2 regions of the Lysinibacillus sp. RS11 genome follow, and region 1 is predicted to be linked to the other one. Evidence: a T-box and tRNA genes for the amino acid it is inferred to sense, from the RefSeq annotation. Region 1 holds a T-box; the other holds one or more tRNA genes.
What was found. The T-box of region 1 lies ahead of proS (proline--tRNA ligase). A T-box ahead of a tRNA ligase gene usually reads a tRNA of that ligase, here a tRNA-Pro.
Positions count from the first base shown of each region.

Region 2: it encodes a tRNA-Pro, which carries the amino acid that the T-box ahead of proS (proline--tRNA ligase) is inferred to sense. The anticodon was not compared.

Region 1 is NZ_CP168124.1:2,407,480-2,410,881, forward strand. Features, by position in the region: gene AB9L17_RS12290 (sensor domain-containing protein) at 1-226, shown strand, start outside; gene AB9L17_RS12295 (TVP38/TMEM64 family protein) at 794-1,339, shown strand; T-box leader at 1,711-1,931, shown strand; gene proS (proline--tRNA ligase) at 1,996-3,402, shown strand, end outside.
Region 2 is NZ_CP168124.1:106,990-110,391, forward strand. Features, by position in the region: rRNA gene AB9L17_RS00615 (23S ribosomal RNA) at 1-788, shown strand, start outside; rRNA gene rrf (5S ribosomal RNA) at 904-1,019, shown strand; tRNA gene AB9L17_RS00625 (tRNA-Val) at 1,030-1,105, shown strand; tRNA gene AB9L17_RS00630 (tRNA-Thr) at 1,109-1,184, shown strand; tRNA gene AB9L17_RS00635 (tRNA-Lys) at 1,192-1,267, shown strand; tRNA gene AB9L17_RS00640 (tRNA-Leu) at 1,288-1,372, shown strand; tRNA gene AB9L17_RS00645 (tRNA-Gly) at 1,419-1,493, shown strand; tRNA gene AB9L17_RS00650 (tRNA-Leu) at 1,499-1,587, shown strand; tRNA gene AB9L17_RS00655 (tRNA-Arg) at 1,605-1,681, shown strand; tRNA gene AB9L17_RS00660 (tRNA-Pro) at 1,692-1,768, shown strand; tRNA gene AB9L17_RS00665 (tRNA-Ala) at 1,785-1,860, shown strand; rRNA gene AB9L17_RS00670 (16S ribosomal RNA) at 2,006-3,402, shown strand, end outside.

The DNA.
Region 1 (3,402 bases):
ATTTGTCCAAGATATTGTGCCTGAAAAATCAGGAATTGCCATGATTTCAGCCATGATTTCTCTAGCGCATGCCTTAAATCTTCAAGTAGTAGCTGAAGGGGTCGAAGAAGAAGCAGAATTAAACGTGCTGCGTGAGTATGGCTGTGAATTCGTCCAAGGCTATTACTTCAGTAAGCCATTACCCGTAGAGGATTTTACTCAGTTGATTGTAGATAGTTGTATGTAGGTAATACGGAGGATCTTGTCTTTAGTTTTGGACAAGATCCTCTAAGTGTTCATAGATTATTAAGATAAAATAACAAACATATTTATTAAGCAAAATTTTACAGTTGTTGAATAGTTTATGTCCCAATGAAAATTTAGGATTTCTTTCTCCCTAATTCGTCTTTCCAGTGTCTGGCCAAAACAAAGAAACAGGCATGTGAAACCTGTGAATGATAGAGATTTTGTTTGAAATTTAAGATTGATTGCCATTCTGCTTCTGAAAGTAAGTTTTGAATGAGCGTAAAAATCGTGTTATTCTTGTTCAAGAGAGATTCCTCATTTCGTAATTGTTTGTGTCGTAACTAACATTTCACACTGAGAATCTCTCTTTTGTTCATTTTTTATTGGAAGAAATTAGATAATCAACACGCGTGATAAAATAACTGATTCAATAATATTTATAGATTTTAAATAGTCAATTTTGACATGGATGATTTTTTTGTCATAGTCACTAATTAGAAATCAACCAGATTTGTTTATGTTGTAATTTTATTTTATGATTAATATAAAAATAAGAAAGAGATATACTATGCAAGAAACTTTTTTTCAATTATTAGAACAGGCTGGTCTGTTTGCAGTCTTTTTAAGTTTATTCATTAATATATTAGTGAGCATTATAGGTATATTACCAAGTGTATTTATTACAGCAGGAAACCTAACAATTTTTGGTCTATATAATGGCTTAATCGTTTCTATTATTGGTGAGGGGTTAGGCGCATTCATTAGCTTTATTTTATATCGAAAAGGGTTAAAGAAATGGAGACATACAGATACCCAACATCCTGTTATTTTAAAATTAAAGCAGCTTGAGGGATTTAATGCATTTTGGGTTATTTTATGCTTAAGAATTCTCCCATTTACTCCATCTGGTGTTATAACGTTAGGAAGTGCATTTTCAAAAGTTTCACTTGGTATATTTACAGTTGCTAGTACGTTAGGGAAAATCCCTTCACTTATTATTGAAGCAGGCGCAATATATGGTTTTATGCAAATTGATTCTAAGTGGAAATATGTAAGCATTGTTGTTATCTTGATTCTCTTTCTATTATGGAAGTTAAAAAATAAGTCTTCATGATGAAGTAAGCATTCGAAGGGAGCATTATTCCAGTCATGAGTATTTTGTGGCTCATCACCCTAACTTTGGTGATAAACCACTTTGTGGAATAACTCTAAGATTAGCAATAAAATAGAACGCTATTTTTCTTTCACTGGATCCACTTGCTATCGCGAATACAGAAAATGTCAATTAAAATGAGTGTCAAATTGCAGATGTATTTGACACTCATTTTTTATTGTTGTGGAACCCTTTTTTGTTAATTAAGAATGCTTTGAAATATTTATGAATTAGTTAAAAGCAATTCTGTTTACAAGCAATAGAAATAATTTTCTGATATTTCCCGAAAAATAATTGATATTATTTAACAGTTTTGCTAAAGTTATATGAAATATCAATCGATGATGTGGCCAAGTAAGTAAGAAATGTGAAACAGAAAATATAGCAATGGCTGAGAGCTATATCACCGCTTCTTATCTGAAACCTACCACGGAGATGTTATGCAAACATAACCGAGTCGTTTTCGTTACAAAACGTTAGAGGGTTTTAAGATTTTTCTTAAAACTAAATTCAAGGTGGTACCACGTTTATTTGGCACAAAGACGTCCTTATTTGGAGGACAGCTTTGTGCTTTTTATTTTTTCAGTAAGTAAAGTTACAGAAATGGAGGAGAGAATATGACAACACAACAAAATGATTTTTCAAAATGGTACATTGAGACAATCCAAAAGGCCGATTTAATGGATTATACACCAGTTCGTGGCTGTATCGCATTTAAACCAGACGGCTATGAAATTTGGGAACATATTCAGGAAGAAATGGATCGTCGTTTTAAAGAGTCAGGTCACCGCAACGCTTATTTCCCTATGTTAATTCCTGAATCCTTCTTCCAAAAAGAAAAGGATCATATCGAAGGTTTCTCACCTGAGCTTCCTTGGGTAACGGAGGCAGCAGGTGAGAAATTAGAAGAACGTTTAGCGCTTCGTCCGACATCTGAAACGATGATTGGACACCTTTATTCAAATTGGATCAAAAGTTACCGTGATTTACCTGTCTTGATTAATCAATGGGCAAATGTCTTTCGTTGGGAGAAAAAAACACTTCCGTTCATTCGAACATCTGAATTTTTGTGGCAAGAGGGCCATACAGCGCATGTTGATGAAGAAGATGCGCGTCAAGAAACAATGCAAATGTTAACTATCTATAAGGAAGTTGTAGAGGAGTTGCTGGCAATCCCTGTCTATGATGGACAAAAAACACCTTCAGAGCGTTTTGCAGGGGCTGTAGATACTTATTCTATCGAAGCAATGATGAAAAATGGGAAGGCCGTACAAGCCGGTACCTCTCATTATTTAGGGACAAAATTTGCTGAAGCCTTTGATATAAAATATTTAAATAAAGCCAATCAGCATGAATATGTACACACAACATCTTGGGGGACTTCCACACGTTTAATAGGTTCAGTAATTATGGTTCACGGTGATGAGCAGGGGCTTATTTTACCGCCACGAATCGCACCAACCCAAGTTGTCTTAATACCTGTAGGTCCATGGAAAAAGACCCCTGAAATTATGGAGAAACTAGATGACATTTATGCAGTCCTTAAGAAGAAGGGAATTCGAGTACGTCTTGATGACACCGACCAATCACCAGGCTTCAAATTTAATGAATGGGAGTTAAAAGGTGTACCGGTTCGAATTGAATTAGGACCTCGTGACTTAGAAAACAATCAAGCCATGTTAAAAGCACGCGATGAAGATGAGAAACAAGCAATTGATCTTAACAACATTGTTTCTGCAATTGAAGAAGAACTAACAACGATGCAAACTCGTTTATTTGACAAAGCGCGCCAATTCCGTGATGCAAATGCTCATACACATATTGATACGCTACCTCAATTACAGCAGCATATTAATACTTCCAAGGAAAATGGATCTATTTCAGGCTGGGTGCTTGCTGGATGGTGTGGAAATGATGCGTGCGAAGAAAAAGTGAAAGAAGAGACTAAGTATACTTCTCGTAATATACCGTTTCATCCACCAACTACTAAAACAACGTGTATTTGCTGTGGAAATGAAGCGAAA
Region 2 (3,402 bases), 2.3 Mb from region 1:
ACAGGATAGGTAGGAGCCAGAGATCTCGGAGCGCCAGCTTCGAAGGAGGCGTCGGTGGGATACTACCCTGGTTGTATTGAAATTCTAACCCATGCCCCTTAGCGGGGCAGGAGACAGTGTCAGGCGGACAGTTTGACTGGGGCGGTCGCCTCCTAAAAGGTAACGGAGGCGCCCAAAGGTTCCCTCAGAATGGTTGGAAATCATTCGTAGAGTGTAAAGGCACAAGGGAGCTTGACTGCGAGACCTACAAGTCGAGCAGGGTCGAAAGACGGGCTTAGTGATCCGGTGGTTCCGCATGGAAGGGCCATCGCTCAACGGATAAAAGCTACCCCGGGGATAACAGGCTTATCTCCCCCAAGAGTCCACATCGACGGGGAGGTTTGGCACCTCGATGTCGGCTCATCGCATCCTGGGGCTGTAGTCGGTCCCAAGGGTTGGGCTGTTCGCCCATTAAAGCGGTACGCGAGCTGGGTTCAGAACGTCGTGAGACAGTTCGGTCCCTATCCGTCGTGGGCGTAGGAAATTTGAGAGGAGCTGTCCTTAGTACGAGAGGACCGGGATGGACACACCGCTGGTGTACCAGTTGTCTTGCCAAAGGCATCGCTGGGTAGCTATGTGTGGACGGGATAAGTGCTGAAAGCATCTAAGCATGAAGCCCCCCTCAAGATGAGATTTCCCATTACGCAAGTAAGTAAGATCCCTCAAAGACGATGAGGTAGATAGGTTCGAGGTGGAAGTGTGGTGACACATGGAGCTGACGAATACTAATCGATCGAGGACTTAACCAAAATGTTTGAAACATTCAATGCACGTTTATCCAGTTTTGAAAGAACAAGAAAGTTTTTTAAAAAAAGCTTGCAATTATAACAAAATGTGTTATAATAAATCTTGTCTTTAAAATAGTCTAGTGATGATGGCAAAGAGGTCACACCCGTTCCCATACCGAACACGGAAGTTAAGCTCTTTAGCGCCGATGGTAGTTGGGGGCTTCCCCCTGTGAGAGTAGGACGTCGCTAGGCATTATACCCAGGAGGATTAGCTCAGCTGGGAGAGCACCTGCCTTACAAGCAGGGGGTCGGCGGTTCGAGCCCGTCATCCTCCACCATTTGCCGGTGTAGCTCAGTTGGTAGAGCAACTGACTTGTAATCAGTAGGTCGTGGGTTCGACTCCTATCGCCGGCACCATAGTTTTGAGCCATTAGCTCAGTTGGTAGAGCATCTGACTTTTAATCAGAGGGTCGAAGGTTCGAGTCCTTCATGGCTCACCATTTAATTGCCAACAAAATATGCGGGTGTGGCGGAATTGGCAGACGCACTAGACTTAGGATCTAGCGCCGCAAGGCGTGGGGGTTCGACTCCCTTCACCCGCACCATTTTTAGAATTTCATAATTGCCAGGATAAATAAATCTTATGCACATGCGGAAGTAGTTCAGTGGTAGAACACCACCTTGCCAAGGTGGGGGTCGCGAGTTCGAACCTCGTCTTCCGCTCCAAATGTGCCGGGGTGGCGGAACTGGCAGACGCACAGGACTTAAAATCCTGCGGTAGGTGACTACCGTGCCGGTTCGATTCCGGCCCTCGGCACCATTTTATTTTTATAATTAGCGCCCGTAGCTCAATTGGATAGAGCGTCTGACTACGGATCAGAAGGTTGTGGGTTCGACTCCTGCCGGGCGCGCCAATAAAACAAACGGAATGTAGCTCAGCTTGGTAGAGCACTTGGTTTGGGACCAAGGGGTCGTAGGTTCGAATCCTGTCATTCCGACCATTTTTTCTTAAATTTTGGGGCCTTAGCTCAGCTGGGAGAGCGCCTGCCTTGCACGCAGGAGGTCAGCGGTTCGATCCCGCTAGGCTCCACCAATTAAAATAAATGAACCTTGAAAACTGAACAAGCAAAACGTAATCAATAAAGTTTTTAGTAGCTAACCTTGAGTTAGTGAACGAAACAAAATTTTGGACATCAAACATGATGCCAGCAAAACAATTTGAGCTAATCAAATTTCTTTTTATGGAGAGTTTGATCCTGGCTCAGGACGAACGCTGGCGGCGTGCCTAATACATGCAAGTCGAGCGGACAGAGAAGGAGCTTGCTCCTTTGATGTTAGCGGCGGACGGGTGAGTAACACGTGGGCAACCTACCTTATAGTTTGGGATAACTCCGGGAAACCGGGGCTAATACCGAATAATCTATTTTACTTCATGGTGAAATACTGAAAGACGGTTTCGGCTGTCGCTATAAGATGGGCCCGCGGCGCATTAGCTAGTTGGTGAGGTAACGGCTCACCAAGGCGACGATGCGTAGCCGACCTGAGAGGGTGATCGGCCACACTGGGACTGAGACACGGCCCAGACTCCTACGGGAGGCAGCAGTAGGGAATCTTCCACAATGGGCGAAAGCCTGATGGAGCAACGCCGCGTGAGTGAAGAAGGTTTTCGGATCGTAAAACTCTGTTGTAAGGGAAGAACAAGTACAGTAGTAACTGGCTGTACCTTGACGGTACCTTATTAGAAAGCCACGGCTAACTACGTGCCAGCAGCCGCGGTAATACGTAGGTGGCAAGCGTTGTCCGGAATTATTGGGCGTAAAGCGCGCGCAGGCGGTCCTTTAAGTCTGATGTGAAAGCCCACGGCTCAACCGTGGAGGGTCATTGGAAACTGGGGGACTTGAGTGCAGAAGAGGAAAGTGGAATTCCAAGTGTAGCGGTGAAATGCGTAGAGATTTGGAGGAACACCAGTGGCGAAGGCGACTTTCTGGTCTGTAACTGACGCTGAGGCGCGAAAGCGTGGGGAGCAAACAGGATTAGATACCCTGGTAGTCCACGCCGTAAACGATGAGTGCTAAGTGTTAGGGGGTTTCCGCCCCTTAGTGCTGCAGCTAACGCATTAAGCACTCCGCCTGGGGAGTACGGTCGCAAGACTGAAACTCAAAGGAATTGACGGGGGCCCGCACAAGCGGTGGAGCATGTGGTTTAATTCGAAGCAACGCGAAGAACCTTACCAGGTCTTGACATCCCGTTGACCACTGTAGAGATATGGTTTTCCCTTCGGGGACAACGGTGACAGGTGGTGCATGGTTGTCGTCAGCTCGTGTCGTGAGATGTTGGGTTAAGTCCCGCAACGAGCGCAACCCTTGATCTTAGTTGCCATCATTTAGTTGGGCACTCTAAGGTGACTGCCGGTGACAAACCGGAGGAAGGTGGGGATGACGTCAAATCATCATGCCCCTTATGACCTGGGCTACACACGTGCTACAATGGACGATACAAACGGTTGCCAACTCGCGAGAGGGAGCTAATCCGATAAAGTCGTTCTCAGTTCGGATTGTAGGCTGCAACTCGCCTACATGAAGCCGGAATCGCTAGTAATCGCGGATCAGCATGCCGCGGTGAATACGTTCCCGGG